DNA from 3 places in the Enterobacter sp. SM3 genome. Region 3 is predicted to be linked to each of the others. Evidence: predicted binding sites of a transcription regulator. Region 3 holds the regulator's gene; each other region holds the start of a gene.

Region 1 (6,499 bases), 810 kb from region 3:
TCTTTTTTAATCAAATCTCGCTGCTGCGGGTTTTACCTTTCGTCTTCTTGCTGCACACTTAGAAAGATTCATCTTTCATCACGGAGCAGCACATGTGGTACCAACAGACCCTGACCTTAAGCGCAAAACCACGCGGATTTCACCTGGTGACGGATGAAGTCATCGGGCAACTCCGCGACCTGTCGCGGGTGAAAACGGGTTTGCTGCATCTGCTGCTTCAGCATACGTCCGCCTCTCTCACGCTTAATGAAAATTGCGATCCCACCGTCCGGTCCGACATGGAGCACCATTTTCTGAAGAGCGTCCCGGACAACGCGCCTTACGAGCATGACTATGAGGGGGCGGACGATATGCCTTCGCATATTAAATCCTCCCTGCTGGGCGTATCGTTGATGCTGCCGGTTCACAACGGGCGGCTGATGTTGGGAACGTGGCAGGGGATCTGGCTGGGAGAGCATCGCATTCACGGTGGTTCGCGTAAAATTATCGCCACGCTACAAGGGGAATAAAGATGACAATTTCGGAGATACTTCAGTACTGCATGAGCAAGCCCGGCGCGGAGCAGAGCGTCCACAGCGACTGGAAAGCCACGCAGATTAAGGTGGGTGATGTGCTGTTTGCGATGGTGAAAGAGGTGGAAGGCCGCCCGGCGGCGTCGCTGAAAACCAGCCCTGAACTGGCGGATTTGCTACGCCAGCAGCATGATGACGTGAGGCCGAGCAAGCACCTCAATAAGGCGCACTGGAGCACCGTCTATCTGGACGGGACGATTCCAGGCTCGCAGATTTACTACCTGGTGGACGCGTCCTATCAGCAGGCGGTTGAGCTGCTGCCGGAAACCACCCGACAGCAACTCTCCGTGTGACAATTACAGCAACGGTTTAAGGAAGCGCGCGGTGTGCGAGGCTTCGCACTCTGCAACGGTCTCTGGCGTACCGGAGACGAGAATTTCACCGCCGCCGCTGCCGCCTTCCGGGCCGAGATCGACAATCCAGTCCGCAGTTTTAATCACGTCCAGGTTATGTTCGATGACCACGATAGTGTTGCCCTGGTCGCGCAGTTGATGCAGAACCTCGAGCAGCTGCTGGATGTCGGCAAAGTGCAGGCCGGTGGTCGGCTCGTCCAGAATGTAGAGCGTCTGACCGGTACCGCGTTTTGACAGCTCACGCGCCAGCTTCACGCGCTGCGCTTCACCGCCGGACAGCGTGGTTGCGGACTGTCCCAGACGAATGTAGGTCAGGCCTACGTCCATTAGCGTCTGCAGCTTACGCGCCAGCGCAGGGACGGCGTCAAAGAACTCGCGCGCCTCTTCGATGGTCATATCCAGCACTTCGTGGATGGTCTTGCCTTTGTACTTAATCTCCAGCGTTTCACGGTTATAGCGCTTGCCCTTGCACTGGTCGCACGGCACGTAGATATCCGGCAGGAAGTGCATCTCAACCTTGATCACACCGTCGCCCTGGCACGCTTCGCAGCGGCCGCCGCGTACGTTAAAGCTGAAACGTCCTGGCGTATAGCCGCGGGAGCGCGCTTCCGGCACGCCAGCAAACAGTTCACGTACGGGCGTGAATACGCCCGTGTAGGTCGCCGGGTTAGAGCGCGGGGTACGGCCAATCGGGCTCTGGTCGATGTCGATAACTTTATCGAAATGCTCCAGCCCCTGGATGTCGCGGTACGGTGCAGGCTCGGCCAGCGTCGCGCCGTTCAGCGCCGTCTGCGCAATCGGGAACAGCGTATCGTTGATCAGCGTCGATTTACCGGAACCGGACACGCCGGTAATACAGGTAAACAGGCCAACCGGCAGCGTCAGGGTGACGTCTTTCAGGTTGTTGCCGCGCGCGCCGGTCAGCTTCAGCACTTTTTCCGGATCTGCCGCTACGCGCTGTTTCGGCACTTCAATCTTGCGCTTGCCGCTCATAAACTGGCCGGTCAGCGACTCGGGTACCGCCATGATGTCCTTTAGCGTGCCTTCCGCGACCACCTGGCCGCCGTGTACGCCAGCGCCTGGGCCAATGTCGATGACGTGGTCAGCCGCACGGATCGCATCTTCGTCGTGCTCGACCACGATCACCGTGTTGCCGAGGTTGCGAAGGTGGACAAGCGTGCCGAGCAGACGCTCGTTGTCGCGCTGGTGCAGGCCGATGGACGGCTCATCCAGCACGTACATTACGCCGACTAAGCCCGCGCCAATCTGGCTGGCCAGACGGATACGCTGGGCCTCACCGCCGGAGAGCGTTTCCGCCGAGCGGGAAAGCGTCAGGTAGTTCAGGCCGACGTTCACCAGGAACTTCAGGCGATCGCCGATCTCTTTCAGCACTTTTTCGGCAATTTTTGCACGCTGGCCGGAGAGCTTCAGGTTGTTGAAGAAGTCCATCGCGTGGCCGATGCTCATGTCAGAGATGGTCGGCAGCGCGGTGTTTTCCACAAACACGTGACGCGCCTCGCGGCGCAGACGCGTGCCTTCACAGGTGGCGCAGGAGCGGTTGCTGATAAACTTCGCCAGCTCCTCGCGCACCGCGCTGGATTCGGTCTCTTTGTAGCGGCGCTCCATATTGTGCAGCACCCCTTCGAACGGGTGGCGACGCACGGAGGTATCGCCGCGATCGTTCATGTACTTGAACTCGATGTTCTCTTTGCCGGAACCGAACAGGATCACTTTGTGCACGTTCGGGCTCAGGCTCGCCCACGGCGCTTCGACGTCGAACTTGTAGTGCTCCGCCAGCGATTTCAGCATCTGGAAGTAGTAGAAGTTACGCTTGTCCCAGCCGCGAATGGCGCCGCCCGCCAGCGACAGCTCCGGGTTCTGGATCACGCGGTCCGGGTCGAAATACTGCTGAACGCCCAGGCCGTCACACGTCGGGCACGCGCCCGCCGGGTTGTTAAAGGAGAACAGGCGCGGTTCCAGCTCGCGCATGCTGTAGCCGCAAATCGGGCAGGCAAAGTTGGCGGAGAAGAGCAGCTCTTCCGCTTTTGGGTCATCCATGTCGGAGACCACGGCCGTGCCGCCGGAGAGTTCCAGCGCGGTTTCAAAGGATTCCGCCAGACGCGTGGCGAGATCGTCGCGTACCTTAAAGCGGTCAATCACCACCTCGATGGTGTGCTTCTTCTGCAGCTCCAGCTTTGGCGGATCGGACAGGTCACACACCTCACCGTCGATACGGGCGCGGATATAGCCCTGGCTTGCCAGGTTTTCCAGCGTTTTGGTGTGTTCGCCTTTTCGCTCTTTGATGATCGGCGCCAGCAGCATCAGGCGTTTGCCTTCCGGCTGCGACAGCACGTTATCCACCATCTGGCTTACGGTCTGGGCCGCCAGCGGGACGTCGTGGTCCGGGCAGCGCGGCTCGCCCACGCGGGCATACAGCAGACGCAGGTAGTCATGAATTTCGGTAATGGTACCGACCGTTGAGCGCGGGTTATGCGAGGTGGACTTCTGCTCAATAGAGATAGCAGGGGACAACCCTTCAATATGGTCGACATCCGGTTTTTCCATCAGTGACAGGAACTGACGCGCGTACGCAGAGAGTGATTCAACGTAACGACGCTGTCCTTCGGCATACAAAGTGTCGAAAGCCAGTGAGGATTTGCCAGACCCCGAAAGCCCGGTCACGACAATGAGTTTGTCGCGAGGGATTATGAGGTTGATATTCTTGAGATTGTGGGTGCGGGCGCCCCGAACTTCGATCTTATCCATTCACCTTTCCCGGTTGGAACACGGATTGCCTGATTTGTTTGAAGGACAAACGGCTGTCAGAAACGGCTAATTATGACACAATTTGACCTGTTTGAATATACAGTATTGGAATGCATTTTCTGATTGGCTGTGTAACAATGTTGAGTTGCGAGAGAACTCTGGAACGTGCTACGCAACTATCAAAGTGCAGCATGGAAATGGTACACTCGCGCGTTTACACTATTAAGAAACGTATTCAGGAGACACGAACATGGCCAGCAGAGGCGTAAACAAGGTGATTCTCGTCGGTAATCTGGGCCAGGACCCGGAAGTACGCTACATGCCGAGTGGTGGCGCAGTTGCCAACATTACGCTGGCTACTTCCGAATCCTGGCGTGATAAAGCGACCGGTGAGATGAAAGAGCAGACCGAATGGCACCGCGTAGTGCTGTTTGGCAAACTGGCCGAAGTGGCCGGTGAGTATCTGCGTAAAGGTTCTCAGGTTTATATCGAAGGCCAGCTGCGTACCCGCAAATGGACCGATCAGTCCGGTGCTGAGAAGTACACCACTGAAGTTGTGGTTAACGTGGGCGGTACCATGCAGATGCTGGGTGGCCGTCAGGGCGGTGGTGCACCAGCAGGTGGCGGCCAGAGCCAGCAGCAGGGCGGTTGGGGTCAGCCTCAGCAGCCGCAGGGCGGCAACCAGTTCAGCGGCGGCGCACAGTCTCGTCCGCAGCAGCAGTCTGCTCCGGCGCCGTCTAACGAACCACCAATGGATTTCGACGACGACATTCCGTTCTGATTTCCGAGTGCTTAAAACAAAAAACCCAGACCATGGTCTGGGTTTTTTTATTCCGTAAGGGATCAGGTAATCACCATCGGCCAGTCTGGCGGCGTGTGGCTCATCGCCTCAACCATCACCACTTTAATATTTTCCCAGACGGCGGCGATATCCAGTAGGGTGATGCCAAGCAGACCCGTTGCAAACCAGCAGGCCGCACCCAGCCCCAGCAGCGTACTGATTACAGCAAGACCCGCATAGTCAGATTTACGAAACTGAATATTCAGCGTGCTGGCTAAAAACATCAGTACCGCACTCAACAAAGGCCAGCGCAGGAGAACCATGCTGGTAGTAATGGTTGCCATAAAACCCATCCTCTACAAAACAGACGAACTGAATGAAACGGTGTTTCTCGTTACAAAATATGTGTGAACTATATCACATTTGTTGATTTATTCGCCAGCCTCTGTGCGAGCAAAAAGAGGATTTTATTCCTCTGGAAAGGCGATTGTGCAGGCTGGTTCTGCCTTCGGCGCATGAGGGGATGGACCCACAGCGTGCCGGAAACGCCCACCGGGCAGGTGGGAATACCGCAAATTCGGTTTTTATAAGCGGGGCGTTATTCTCAGCCGAAGCTGAAAATATTGTGCGAAGTCTGATTATTTATAAATCAACGAGCACAATAACCCAGAGCAAATAGCATAAAACGTCATGAGGAAGTTGTACTTTTTTCATGCTGTCAGACGTTTGGCTTAATCAACGATCGTCTGTTGTGTTATCTTCCCGCCTGCCCCTGCGGGCTGGATAATTATTTTCCTTAATTGAAACGGAACGAATACTTACAGTTTAACTTACGGGAAAATATTATCGTCATAACGAAATTTAAGATTTTTAATACGAAAAGTCAGTTGCTAACTTCGCATGATTCATGCAACGTAATCACCTGTTTAACAAAGCATCCGGCCTTCATTACTACAGGCGTACAACATGCAGGGATATAGGGCGGGAAATGAATCGTAGCGCGCGGCGCAAAATGCTCAGGGTAGTAGGGATCATCATGGTAGTTATGCTGCCGGTGATGCTTGCGCTATGGTTTGCCCAGCTACGAGCCGTGTCTGAAACAAGCGCCCAGCTAAGGACATTTGCTGAACTGGCTTTAGACAAAACAGAACTGGTTATTCAACAGGTTGAGCTGGCCCGGGACGAGGCTGAAAAATATCAGGGTGAGCTTTGCACGCCGGGACATCGTCAATATATGCTGAACGTTGTTCGTGGCCGCCTGTTTGTCGCCGATTTAATTTACGCTGAAGGTCAGAATTTTCTTTGTTCGACCGTTTTTACACCGGATCACCCCTACGCCATTCCTGTTGCTAATTACACGCGTAAACCTGACGTCGCTATCTATTATTATCGCGATACCCCATTTTATACTGGCTATAAAATGACATATATGCAGCGCGGAAATTATGTGGTGGTCGTCAACCCGCTTTCATACAGCGAAGTCATGTCTGCGGATCATTCTCTCTCGTGGGGCGTGTACGACACGGTAACCAATGCTTTCTTTTCCGTCAGCCAGAAAGCCAATGTTTCTTTATTAAATTCGATGATTCGGGATAAGGAATCGGTATTTCAAAAAGATAACCGCTTTTATACGATCGTAACATCCCCTAAAAGACCTATTGCGGCCATTGTGTCGACATCGAATAAACGCTTTTATGAAACGCTTTATCACCAGGCGACGTTGACGCTGCCGCTGGGCATGATCTGCAGCATTATTATTTTGCTGGTATGGTCCCGTACCCATCGTGAGCTCAACTCGCCGGGGCGCTTACTGCACCGGGCGCTGAACAAACGACAGCTTTGCGTGCACTATCAGCCGATTATTGATATCAAGAACAACCAGTGCGTGGGCGCGGAGGCGTTGTTACGCTGGCCTGGTTTTAACGGGCAGGTGATGAGCCCGGCGGAGTTTATTCCGCTGGCGGAAAATGAGGGGATGAGCGAGCGGATTACGGACTATGTCGTTGAAGAGGTGTTCAACGATCTGG
Region 2 (6,499 bases), 2.0 Mb from region 3:
GGCAACCGTTTCCACACAGGTACGGGTAACGGCGATTTTTTCTTCTTCGTTCAGCACGAAGAACTCGCCGTTTGTGCCGCCGCAGAAGATGCCGTTACCAGCATTAAGTTGACGATCGATCTGTAGTTTAAGGCCCGGTAGGTTCAGCGCGCCTTCCGTATCAAAGGGGGTCACGATGGCCGTCAGTACGCCCCTGATGTTGTTATGCATGATTCACTCCCTGGCTATTCATGTTGGGAAACAGTGTCCGGTAAATCGCCTGCACCTCGTCGTGGTTGACCTGACAAGGGGCGTTGTTCATTAGCCGCTTAACGTTAAGGGCCGCATCGCTCAGGGAGGGGACGTCGTCGCGCGGTACGCCCAGCGCCTCCAGGTTGTCCGGCAGGTTGAGCCTTCGAACCAGCGCGGCAAAGTAGTCCACCAGCGCGTGGGATTTTTCTTCGTCTGACAGCGCCGTATCCGCACCGGGCACCAAATCCCATACCTGTGCAAATTTCTTCAGGCAGTGGGGCCGAACCGCTCGCATGCAGGGGGCCAGCAGAATGGCGTTAGCGACGCCGTGCGGCAGGTGATATTTACCGCCGAGCGGATAGGAAAGAGCGTGAACCAGGTGCGTGCCTGCATGCGCAATGGCAACCCCGCCGTAGTAAGAGGCCCACAGCATCTCCAGCTTCGCCAGCAGATTTCCCGGTTCGGCGCAGGCCGTTTCAATGTTGTTCAGCAGCTTAGCCAGTCCCGTCAGCGCGGCGTTATCGCTGACCGGGTTGGCGACCGTTGAGGTGAAACACTCAATCAGATGACACAACGCATCAATCCCGGTAGATGAGGCAATATGCGCGGGCATGCTGGTGGTCAGCTCCGGCAGCAGGGCGACGTAATCGGGCAGCAGCACGGGGGAGATAATGCCCACTTTCGTGTTTTGCTCCGGAATCGCCAGAATGGCATTCGGCGTCGCTTCCGAGCCGGTTCCGGCAGTAGCCGGGATCAGCAGAGAGGGGATGCGTGCCTCAGGTTTTATACCCGCCAGAAGGTTATCCAGCCCCGGTGACAGCGGATGGCACAGCACTGAGAGCAGTTTGGCCACATCCAGTACGCTACCGCCGCCGATCCCCACGACAAGCCCAAACGTCCCGTTTAACCCCGCGAGCAGCTGGCTGACATCGTGGTGGGAGGGTTCAGGCGGTACGCTGTCAATAATCATGACGCGGCGGTTGTCCTCTTCGAGGATCGCGCGGATCTGCTTTGCTGCCTCCAGACGCGCAATGTTGCCGTCCGTCACCAGCAGCAGCTGCGTTTTATCAGTGAGTAACGGCCTGATGGCGGCGATGGCATTCGCGCCGCTAATAATGGTGCTGTTGATCGTAACCACGCTTTTCTCCTGTCTCTTTGCCCATGATTGATTTCGCTCAAATAAGACGCTTCATGGTCATCGCGTGGCTAAATTTATAATTTATTCGCAAACTGATTAACTTGATCTTGCTCACATATAATCAATCATGATTGAATATAATCATTAACAGGAAAGGCGAACCCGGAGTGGGGATGAAAGTGAACAATCTGTACAGAGAGGTCGTGGTCGTCGCAGATGACTTTACCGGTGCTAACGATGCCGGCGTCAGCCTGGCGCTGTGCGGCAAAAAAGTCAGCGTGGCGTTTCATACACCTTTTACCCAGACGACCGATGCGCTGATCGTCAATACCGATTCCCGGGCGCTGTCGGCATGGGAGGCGGCCGAAAAGGTGGCCGCACTCGGGGCGGATATCGCGGATGCCCGCTGGCTCATCAAAAAAATGGATTCGACGCTGCGCGGCAACGCGGGGGCCGAGTCACAGGCCCTGAAGACATTAAGCGGCAAGCGCCAGGTGATCGTTGCCCCGGCATACCCAGCGGCAGGGCGGATCACGCGGAACGGCAGATGTCTGGTAAACGGCATTCCGGTGGACGAAACCGAATTTGCCAGCGATCCCAAAACGCCCGTTCCGTCAGCCGCGATTGCTGACCTTTTTCGCGACGTGAGCGGTGAAAACGTGACCGCGGAGACGCTGGCAGCCGCACTGGCGCAGGGAACGGAGTGGATCTTTGTTGATGCGCAGACCGACGAGGAGCTGGACGCCATTATCGCCGCAGCAATGACCTGCGCGCAGATGCCGCTGCTGGTGGGCTCTGCCGGGCTATGCGATGCGCTGGCCCGTCATCTGGCCCCGGCGCGACGCAAGCAGATGTTGGCCGTGGTGGGGTCGATGAGTGAGATCGCTCAACGCCAGGTCGCACTGGCCACAGGTGCTTCCGGCGTCTCGTCGGTATTCATTGATGTGAATGACGTTTTGCGCGGCGTTACGGCCGGGTATCTCGCCCGGATTGCGCAGGTGCTACAGGCTGGGCATCACTGCATTGTTCATACCTGCGCGGGCAACGATGCTCGACATCAGGTCGAACAACTCTGTCGGCAGCATCACGTCACCCGGGCTGGCCTGGGCGAAAAAATCTGTACGTTTTTGGGCGAACTGACCCGACAGGTGCTTGCGGTGCAGACGCCTGACGCGCTGTACGTCTCCGGTGGCGATGTGGCGATGGCCGTTGCCAGGGCACTTGGTGCGCGGGGGTTTGAGATCGCAGGGTGCGTTGCACAGTGCGTACCTTACGGAAAATTTCTGGGTTGCGGCTGGCAGCAGCCGGTAATGACCAAAGCAGGGGGCTTCGGAAAGGAAGAGACGCTGCTTGAGGTTTTGCATTTTATCGAGGAGAGACTGAGTGACTAAAATCATTGCTGTAACCATGGGTGACCCGGCTGGCATTGGCCCGGAAATCATTATCAAATCCCTCACCGAAGGCGAGCTTTCAGGGGCGCCTGTTGTTGTCGTGGGCTGCGCCAGAACGCTGCAGCGGGTGCTGGATAAAGGAATCGTCGGGCAGGTGGATATACGTCTTATCGATGCGGTGAGCGACGCGAAATTTGCCCCTGGCGTGATTAACGTGCTGGACGAACCGCTGGCCGAACCTGATGCGTTAAAGCCGGGTATCGTTCAGGCAGCAGCAGGGGATCTGGCCTATCGCTGCGTGAAGCGAGCCACCGAACTGGCGATGGCGGGCAAGGTGAAGGCTATTGCGACGGCTCCTCTGAATAAAGAGGCTCTGCATCTGGCCGGTCATCTCTATCCGGGCCACACCGAGCTGCTGGCGCATCTGACCGACAGCAAAGATTACGCCATGGTGCTGTATACGGATAAGCTGAAGGTGATCCACATCACCACCCACATTGCGCTGCGCAAATTCCTTGATACGCTCAATCAGGATCGGGTAAAAACCGTGATTGGTATTGCGGATAGCTTCCTGAAACGCGTCGGGTTCGCGCATCCTCGCATTGCCGTTGCCGGTGTAAACCCGCATGCGGGTGAGAATGGCCTGTTTGGTGACGAAGAGATCAAAATTGTCGGCCCGGCCGTTGAGGCAATGAAAGCGCAAGGGTTAAACGTCACCGGACCGTGTCCACCGGATACGGTGTTTATGCAATGCCACGAAGGAATGTATGACATGGTCGTTGCGATGTATCACGATCAGGGGCATATTCCGCTAAAATTGCTCGGCTTTTATGACGGGGTGAATATCACCGCCGGGTTGCCGTTTATCCGTACCTCTGCAGACCACGGAACCGCGTTCGATATTGCCTGGACCGGTAAAGCGAAGTCTGAGAGCATGACGGTGTCTATCCAGTTGGCTATGCAAATTACACGGGAATGATATGAAGGGATATAACCGGTTAGAGCAGATAATGGATTACCTGAAGGGGCATAATCTGGTGACGGTGGATCAGCTGGTGGCAATTACCGATGCCTCTCCGGCAACGATCCGCAGGGATTTGATTAAGCTCGATCAGGAAGGTGTGATTAGCCGTACCCATGGCGGCGTCACCCTTAACCGGTTTATTCCTTCCCAGCCCACGACGCATGAAAAAATGCAGCGCAGTCTGGCGGAAAAACACGCTATCGCCAGCGCGGCAGCGAGCTTTGTTAAAGCAGGGGACGCCATTGTGCTGGATGCCGGTACCACGATGATTGAACTCGCTCGTCAGCTGACGCATCTGCCGCTTCGCGTGATCACCAGCGATTTGCACATTGCGCTGTTTCTCTCGGAATTCCGACAGATTGAAGTGACGATTATCGGCGGGCGTATCGATGATTCGAGCCAGTCCTGCATCGGTGAACATGGCCGTCGCCTGCTGCAAAACGTCTGGCCGGACGTGGCTTTTGTCAGCTGTAACGGATGGGATATCACCCGCGGCATAACCTCGCCGACGGAAGAGAAGGCCGCGCTTAAGCGCGATTTAATTGCCAACGCTAAACGCCGCGTGCTGCTGGCGGACAGCTCCAAGTATGGCGCCTGGTCACTGTTTAACGTGGCGCATCTTCATACCCTGACGGATATCGTGACGGACAGCAGGCTGGATGAGACGACACAGGCCGGGCTGAGGGCGTTAGATGTCCAGCTGACGCTGGCGTCATGACATAAGTTAATACTATGTAGCACCCCGGCAGGCCTGCGCTATCTTGAAATTTAGCCTCACATAAAAAAGCAAGGAGCCTGCCATGTATTCCATTACCTCTGAATCTGCACGTCATCCGGACATTCTCAAACTGATCGCGGCGCTTGACCGCTATCAGAGCGAGCTCTATCCCGCCGAAAGCAATCATCTGCTCGACCTCGCCGTGCTGCCGGAAGCCTCACTTATCCTGATGGTCATTCGCGACCAGCAGTTGCATGCCGTGGGCTGCGGAGCCATCGTGCTCAACGGTGACGGAACGGGGGAGATGAAGCGGGTCTATATCGATCCGGCCCATCGGGGGCAGCATCTCGGCGAGACGCTGCTGGCCGCCCTGGAAGATGAAGCCCTGAGCCGTCACTGCCACACGGTAAGGCTGGAGACGGGCATCAAACAGCGCGCCGCGGTTCGTCTGTATGAGCAGTGCGGGTACGATTTGCGTCCGGCATTTGCCCCGTACGCTGAGGACCCGCTCAGCCTGTTTATGGAGAAGGCGCTGGTTGAAGACGTTCGTTTAGCAGCGCTATAAAGGCTTCCAGCTGACGGGTCATCGCCCCGCGTCGCCACACCAGCCAGGTAGTGAGCCAGCGCCAGTTTTCCGCCAGCGGCCAGGCTTCAACCTGATGATGTCCCGGCATACTCTCCAGCATCGAGCGCGGCATCAGCGCGATGCCCGCGCCCGCAATAACGCAGGCGAGCATGCCGTGATAGGACTCCATCTCATGAATGCGGCCGGGCGTAGCTCTGTCCGCATGAAACCAGCTTTCCAGGTGTCGACGGTACGAGCAGTTCGCGCGAAAGGCATAAACGTCGCTGCCGCTGACCTGCGTGGCGCGCGTCACCTCCGCATGCCCGGCAGGCGTGACCAGCATCATCTCTTCCCTGTAGACCGGCATGCCCTCCAGCTCCGGGTGCGACAGGGGCCCGTCGACAAATGCGGCGCTTAGCGTTCCCTCCTGTACACCATCAATCATCGTCCCGGAAGGCCCGGTAGAAAGGGCAAACTGGATGCGCGGATAGCGCTGGTTAAACTGCGCCAGCGTTTCAGGAATGCGCACCGCGGCGGTGCTTTCCAGCGCGCCGAGGGCAAATAACCCCTGCGGCTCATCACCCGCGACGACCATGCGCGCTTCATCCACCAGGGCGAGGATCTGCCTGCTGTAGCGCAGGAAGTTATGCCCGGCGGGGGATAGGCGTAAACGCTGGTTCTCACGAATAAACAGCTCAACGCCAAGATCGGCTTCCAGCTGGCGGATGCGGGTCGTCAGGTTGGACGGCACGCGATGCACCTTCTGCGCCGCCTGGGTAATGCTGCCCGTCAGCGCGACGGCGTTAAACATTTCAAGCTGGGTTAAGTCCATAGCATTCTCGTTTCGTGAATAAGGTGGTTAGTATTATTCATTTTTAAGAAATAGCAGAGTGAGCCACAATGAATCAACCGAAATGCGTGGAGAACATCATGAAATATTCATCTGCTACACATGCCCTCTCTGTTAACCCAGCAACGGGAGAAACCCTCGCTGCGTATCCCTGGGCGACGCCGGAAGAGGTTGAACGCGCGATTGCTCAGTCTGACGCGGGGTATCGCCAGTGGCGACGCGAAAGCGTCTCCCACCGGGCGCAGAAACTCCGGGATCTCGGTGCCGCACTGCGAAACCGCGCGGAAGAGATGGCGCAGATAATCTCCCGTGAAATGGGGAAACCCATCCTGCAGGCGCGGGCGGAAGTGGCAAAATCCGCCGGTCTGTGCGACTGGTATGCCGAGCACGGCCCGGCGATGCTACGTGCGGAGCCTACGCTGGTGGAAAACCACAACGCGGTCATTGAATACCGTCCGCTGGGACCGATTCTTGCGGTGATGCCATGGAACTTCCCGCTCTGGCAGGTGCTGCGCGGCGCGGTGCCGATCCTGCTGGCAGGTAACAGCTATCTGCTTAAGCATGCGCCAAACGTGCTCGGCT
Region 3 (6,499 bases):
GCCGTTCCCCCGACTGTCCACCAGACCGGGTTTCGGGCTTAAACGTGCTTCGTCAATCAGACACTGCGTGGCGGTTCGCGCCAGCCATTCGGCACCGCCTTCAACCTGAATCTGGGGCAGAAGTTTCATTACCAGCTCCGGAATTTCGCAGGTGGGTTATACAGACCGCCGGACCACTCCACGAGGTCAGCCACGCTGCCTGCAGCCAGCAGAGAGCGGGTGGCGTCGGTGCGGCGAATCCCCATATCTTCCGGGTACACCACTTTGCCGCTCTGGCGCAGTTCCGCCACGCGTTTGGCGTCAACGCCCAGGCCGATATCGGTGATCCCCGCGACGGCGGCAACCATGGCCCGACGCTCTTCCAGATCTTTCGCCCGGTAGAGGTAGGCAATCCCCTCTTCCGTCAGCACGTGCGTCACGTCATCACCGTAAATCATCACCGGTGCCAGCGGCATGCCGGAGGCTTTCGCCACGTCAACGGCATCAAGTTTTTCCACGAAGGTTGGCTTCACGCCCGCCTGGAAGGTTTCGACCATCTGCACGACGAGTTTTTTACCGCGCTGCATTGGGTCCGGCTCGGTGATCATGTTCAGCCAGGCCGGGGTGGCGTGACGACGACCGTGCGGGTCATGGCCCATGTTTGGCGCACCGCCGAAGCCGGAAAGACGACCGCGCGTCACCGTTGAGGAGTTGGCGTAACCGTCAACCTGCAGCGTAGAGCCGATGAACATATCCACCGCGTACTGGCCTGCCAGCTGGCAGAAGGCGCGGTTGGAACGCATGGAGCCGTCGGCACCGGTAAAGAACACGTCCGGACGGGCGCGGATGTACTCTTCCATCCCCAGCTCGCCGCCGAAGCAGTGCACGCTCTCCACCCAGCCGCTTTCAATGGCGGGGATCAGCGTCGGATGCGGGTTCAGCGTCCAGTGTTTACAGATTTTGCCCTTCAGGCCGAGCTGTTCGCCGTAGGTGGGCAGCAGCAGCTCAATCGCCGCGGTGTTAAAGCCGATACCGTGGTTCAGGGACTGCACCTGGTGCTCTGCGTAGATGCCTTTGATGGCCATCATCGCCATCAGGATATGCTCCTGCTTGATCAGGCGCGGGTCGCGGGTGAACAGCGGTTCAATAAAGAACGGTTTGTCCGCAACGACCACGTAGTCGATCCAGGAGCCCGGAATATCCACGCGCGGCAGCTCGCACTCGTCGTCCACCAGCTCGTTCACCTGTGCGATGACGATGCCGTCGTGGAACGCGGCGGCTTCCACCAGCGCCGGGGTATCTTCGGTACTCGCTCCGGTATAGAGGTTGCCTTTGCGGTCGGCTTTAAAACCGGCAATCAGCGCCACGTTGGGCGAAAGGTCGACGTAGAGGCGTGAGTAAAGTTCGATGTAGGTGTGAATCGCACCGATTTCGAGCTGACCGTCTTCCAGCAGCTGCGAAATACGCAGGCTTTGCGTCCCGGAGAAGGAGAAGTCCAGCTTGCGGGCGATGCCTTTCTCGAAGATGTCCAGATGCTCGCTACGGCCGACGCTCGGCATGATCATATGCAGGTCGTGAACGATTTGCGGGTTCACTTCGGCCAGCGAGCGGGAAAGGAAATCCGCCTGCTTCTGGTTGTTACCTTCCAGAACGACCTTATCGCCAGGCGCGATTAATTTTTCCAGCATGGCGACAAGATCGCCGGTTGGCAGTACCTTGCCCTGCACCGGTACGGAGGCCAGACGACGCGCTTTTTCGCTGCGTCGCGTGTTCCATTGCCGGGTGGGTGTTTGCCCAGATAACATTATTAACCTCCTGATTCAGCTAATCATTTTGATTTGCTTAACGTTGAGTAAAGTGTGCGCTCTGGTGAGAAAGGCATCAATTAAGCGTAGAGCGGAATCATTAGCCTGAGAGTAATAATCAAGGTAAAGATTTGTGATCGGGATCAGTTCATGTTTCGGAAAACCAGGCTAAACGGGGTACAATTCGGAAAGTACCGTAAATTTCTGACAAGAATCAGCATCGCCCTTATGACCCAAATCATTCCATCAGACTTCGACATTGCGGCCGAAGACAGCACTGAGTTCGTGCCCATGCGCGGCGTGGCTAACCCCCACCTGCAGACCATGCTGCCGCGACTGATCCGCCGCAAGGTTCAGTTCACCCCGCACTGGCAACGGCTTGACCTGCCAGACGGTGATTTTCTGGATCTCGCCTGGAGCGAAGCGCCGGAACAGGCCCGCCATAAGCCGCGTCTGGTGGTCTTTCACGGTCTGGAAGGCAGCCTGCACAGCCCGTATGCGCATGGATTAATTGAGGCGGCAAAAGCGCGCGGCTGGCTCGGCGTGGTGATGCATTTTCGCGGCTGCAGCGGCGAACCGAATCGTCAGAAACGCATTTATCACTCGGGTGAAACCGAAGACGGAACGTGGTTTTTACACTGGCTGCGGGACAACTTTGGCACCGTGCCAACCGCCGCGGTGGGCTACTCGCTGGGCGGAAATATGCTGGCCTGTCTGCTGGCCAAAGAGGGCGAAAGCGTCCCGCTGGATGCCGCCGTCATTGTCTCCGCGCCGTTTATGCTGGAGCAGTGCAGCTACCACATGGATAAAGGCTTTTCCCGCGTCTATCAGCGCTACCTGCTCAACCTGCTGAAGGCCAACGCGGCGCGTAAGCTGAAGGCCTACCCGGATACCCTGCCGGTCAGCCTGCGCCAGCTGAAAAAGGTGCGCCGTATTCGCGAGTTCGACGACCTGATCACCGCAAAAATCCACGGCTTCGCCGATGCGATTGACTATTATCGTCAGTGCAGCGCCATGCCGCTGCTCAGCAAGATCACGCAGCCGACGCTGATTATTCATGCCAAAGATGACCCGTTTATGGATCATCACTCGATCCCCGCTCAGGAGTTCCTACCCGACAACGTTCACTATCAGTTGACCGAGCACGGCGGCCACGTCGGGTTTATCGGCGGCACGCTGCGCCGCCCGAAAATGTGGCTTGAGGCGCGAATTCCTGACTGGCTAACCCCTTATCTGGACGGTGCAAAATGATTATTCCCTGGCAGGATCTGGCTCCCGAAACGCTCGATAATCTGATTGAAAGCTTTGTATTACGCGAAGGCACCGATTATGGTGAACAGGAACGCTCGCTTGAGCAAAAGGTCAACGATGTTAAGCGCCAGCTGAAAAGCGGCGACGTGCTGCTGGTGTGGTCAGAACTGCATGAGACGGTCAATATCATGCCCCGCAACGCGTTTCACGGCTGATCTTCCACACTTTTCAGTCAGGGAGTTGCTATGTCTGCCAGACATCCGGTTATTGCCGTTACGGGGTCGAGTGGTGCGGGAACCACCACCACCAGCCTCGCATTTCGCAAGATTTTCGCCCAGCTGAATCTTCGTGCGGCGGAGGTCGAAGGCGATAGCTTTCACCGCTACACGCGTCCGGAAATGGACATGGCCATCCGTAAGGCGCGCGATTCGGGTAAACACATCAGCTACTTCGGCCCGGAAGCCAATGACTTCGGCCTGCTGGAACAAACATTTATCGAGTACGGTCAGAGCGGCAAAGGGCAGTCCCGCAAATATCTGCATACCTATGATGAAGCCGTTCCCTGGAATCAGGTGCCGGGAACCTTTACCCCGTGGCAACCGCTGCCGGAACCCACCGACGTCCTGTTTTACGAAGGATTGCACGGTGGCGTGGTCACCCCTCAACACGACGTGGCCCGCCACGTGGATCTGCTGGTCGGCGTGGTCCCTATCGTTAACCTGGAGTGGATCCAGAAGCTGACGCGTGACATGAGCGAGCGCGGCCATTCTCGCGAAGCGGTGATGGACTCCGTGGTGCGCTCCATGGAGGATTACATTAACTTCCTGACGCCGCAGTTCTCCCGCACCCATATCAACTTCCAGCGCGTGCCGACGGTGGACACCTCCAACCCGTTTGCCGCCAAAAGTATCCCGTCTCTGGATGAGAGCTTTGTGGTGATCCATTTCCGCAATCTCGACGGTATTGATTACCCCTGGCTGCTGGCCATGCTGCAGGGCTCGTTTATTTCGCACATGAATACGTTAGTGGTGCCGGGCGGAAAAATGGGGCTGGCGATGGAGCTCATCATGACGCCGCTGGTGGAGCGACTGATGGAAGGGAAGCAGATCGCGTGAGTTGTTTTGCCCGGTGGCGCTGCGCTTACCGGGCCTACGGTCGTGCTTTTGTAGGGCGGGTCAGCGAAGCGCCACCCGCCAAAAGATTAGGCCTCGATCACTTCATACGAATGCGTGATTTTTACCGCTTTCTCCAGCATTAACGCCACCGAGCAGTACTTCTCCGCAGACAGGTCCACCGCACGCGAGACCGCCGCGTCTTTCAGCTCTTTACCGGTGACCACAAAGTGCAGGTTAATATGGGTGAACAGGCGTGGCGCCTCTTCGCGACGTTCTGACGTGAGTTTGACTTCACAATCCGTCACGTCATGACGACCTTTTTGCAGAATCGACACCACGTCGATTGCGCTGCATCCCCCTGCCGCCATCAGCACCATTTCCATTGGGCTGGGTGCTTTATCGCCGGAGTTGCCGTCCATCAAAATCTGGTGTCCTGACGCGGACTCGCCCAGGAACGTTAAACCTTCAACCCATTTCACGCGCGCTTGCATATTCTTAAACTCCAACGTTGCATTTTTGGTGACAGATTACGCGTGCGTTACATTTCTCGCAATGGAAGGCGACCTGCATCATGCTGAAGCGAGACACCAGGAGACACGCGGCGAAAGCTATGCTAAAACACTCTGGATGCTACAGTAATACATTGACGTTACACATGTATGCAGAGGACATCAAACTTTACTGGCTGCGAAACGTTACGGTAGCCGACTTCCCAGGGTATGGGTAAGAATTCGATTGCAACCCCAGAGTCCGGATGCATCTGATGACTCTGGTGACAGCTTATAACAGAGGATAACAGCGCATGGTGCTTGGCAAACCGCAAACAGACCCGACTCTCGAATGGTTCTTGTCTCATTGCCACATTCATAAGTACCCATCAAAGAGCACGCTGATTCACCAGGGTGAAAAAGCGGAAACGTTGTATTACATCGTTAAAGGCTCGGTGGCAGTGCTGATCAAAGATGAAGAAGGGAAAGAGATGATCCTTTCTTATCTGAACCAGGGCGATTTCATCGGTGAACTGGGCCTGTTTGAAGAGGGCCAGGAACGTAGCGCCTGGGTTCGTGCAAAGACAGCATGTGAAGTGGCTGAAATTTCTTACAAGAAGTTCCGTCAGCTGATTCAGGTTAACCCTGACATCCTGATGCGTCTTTCTTCCCAGATGGCGCGCCGTCTGCAGGTCACGTCAGAGAAAGTGGGTAACCTCGCCTTCCTGGACGTTACCGGCCGTATCGCACAAACCCTGCTGAACCTGGCGAAACAGCCAGACGCTATGACCCACCCGGACGGCATGCAAATTAAAATTACCCGTCAGGAAATTGGTCAAATCGTCGGTTGCTCCCGTGAAACAGTGGGCCGTATCCTGAAAATGCTGGAAGATCAAAACCTGATCTCCGCCCACGGTAAAACCATCGTGGTTTACGGAACGCGTTAATTCCGCTTAAACGGCGTGCCATCGCAAGGTGTCACGCCGTTTTTGTCTCTACTCCCCATGTGGCGCAGGCTGATCTATCACCCGGAAGTTAACTACGCACTGCGACAAACGCTGGTGTTGTGTCTTCCCGTGGCCATAGGCCTGATCCTCGGACATCTTCAGCAAGGTCTGCTGTTTTCCCTCGTGCCTGCCTGCTGCAACATCGCCGGTCTGGACACGCCGCATAAGCGCTTTTTCAAACGCCTGATTATCGGCGGCTGCCTGTTTGCGGGCTGTAGCCTCGCCGTACAGCTATTACTGGCTCGTGATATCCCGCTGCCGCTGATCCTGACCGTGCTGGCGATGACCCTCGGCGTCACGGCGGAAATCAGTTCGCTGCACGCCCGCCTGCTTCCCGCCTCGCTGATTGCAGCTATTTTCACGCTGAGCCTCGCCGGGAATATGCCGGTGTGGGAGCCGCTGCTGATCTACGCCCTGGGGACATTATGGTACGGGCTGTTTAACTGGTTTTGGTTCTGGCTGTGGCGCGAACAGCCGCTGCGTGAATCCCTGAGCCTGCTCTATGTGCAGCTTGCGGATTACTGCGAAGCCAAATACACCCTGCTCACCCAGCATACCGATCCGGAAAAGTCCTTACCGCCGCTGCTGACGCGCCAGCAGAAGGTGGTGGATCTGATTAGCCAGTGCTATCAGCAGCTGCATATGCTCGCCGCCAACAAGAACCACGAGTACAAACGGCTGCTGCGCACCTTCCAGGTCGGGCTGGATCTGCAGGAGCATATCTCCGTGAGCCTGCACCACCCGCAGGAGGTGCAAAAGCTGGTCGAGCGCAGCCACGCCGAAGCGGTGATCCGCTGGAACGCGCAGACCGTATCCGCACGCCTGCGCGTGCTGGCCGATGACATTCTCTATCA

Evidence for each region. The regulator CRP, encoded in region 3, controls carbon source genes, mostly activating them, when cyclic AMP is high. The targets are predictions, from matches to a motif close to ATGTGANNNNNNTCACAT.
Region 1: a site for CRP is predicted at 4,878-4,895, ahead of GVO84_RS01655 (YjcB family protein). Genes of this name have one in related genera too.
Region 2: a site for CRP is predicted at 1,469-1,486, ahead of GVO84_RS11335 (iron-containing alcohol dehydrogenase). Genes of this name have one in related genera too.

Annotation. Positions count from the first base shown of each region.
Region 1 covers NZ_CP099971.1:374,232-380,730, forward strand. Annotated here, with positions in the region: gene GVO84_RS01635 (secondary thiamine-phosphate synthase enzyme YjbQ) at 93-509, shown strand; gene GVO84_RS01640 (MmcQ/YjbR family DNA-binding protein) at 512-865, shown strand; gene uvrA (excinuclease ABC subunit UvrA) at 869-3,691, opposite strand; gene ssb1 (single-stranded DNA-binding protein SSB1) at 3,942-4,472, shown strand; gene GVO84_RS01655 (YjcB family protein) at 4,535-4,816, opposite strand; gene GVO84_RS01660 (EAL domain-containing protein) at 5,461-6,499, shown strand, end outside.
Region 2 covers NZ_CP099971.1:2,395,450-2,401,948, forward strand. Annotated here, with positions in the region: gene GVO84_RS11330 (dihydrodipicolinate synthase family protein) at 1-210, opposite strand, end outside; gene GVO84_RS11335 (iron-containing alcohol dehydrogenase) at 203-1,369, opposite strand; gene dtnK (D-threonate kinase) at 1,543-2,760, shown strand; gene GVO84_RS11345 (D-threonate 4-phosphate dehydrogenase) at 2,753-3,739, shown strand; gene GVO84_RS11350 (DeoR/GlpR family DNA-binding transcription regulator) at 3,741-4,502, shown strand; gene GVO84_RS11355 (GNAT family N-acetyltransferase) at 4,585-5,067, shown strand; gene ptrR (putrescine utilization regulator PtrR) at 5,021-5,899, opposite strand; gene sad (succinate-semialdehyde dehydrogenase) at 5,998-6,499, shown strand, end outside.
Region 3 covers NZ_CP099971.1:4,435,401-4,441,899, forward strand. Annotated here, with positions in the region: gene GVO84_RS20895 (triphosphoribosyl-dephospho-CoA synthase) at 1-129, opposite strand, end outside; gene mdcA (malonate decarboxylase subunit alpha) at 129-1,784, opposite strand; gene GVO84_RS20905 (hydrolase) at 2,013-3,035, shown strand; gene GVO84_RS20910 (YheU family protein) at 3,032-3,250, shown strand; gene GVO84_RS20915 (phosphoribulokinase) at 3,281-4,150, shown strand; gene GVO84_RS20920 (OsmC family protein) at 4,237-4,641, opposite strand; gene crp (cAMP-activated global transcriptional regulator CRP) at 4,953-5,585, shown strand; gene GVO84_RS20930 (YccS/YhfK family putative transporter) at 5,643-6,499, shown strand, end outside.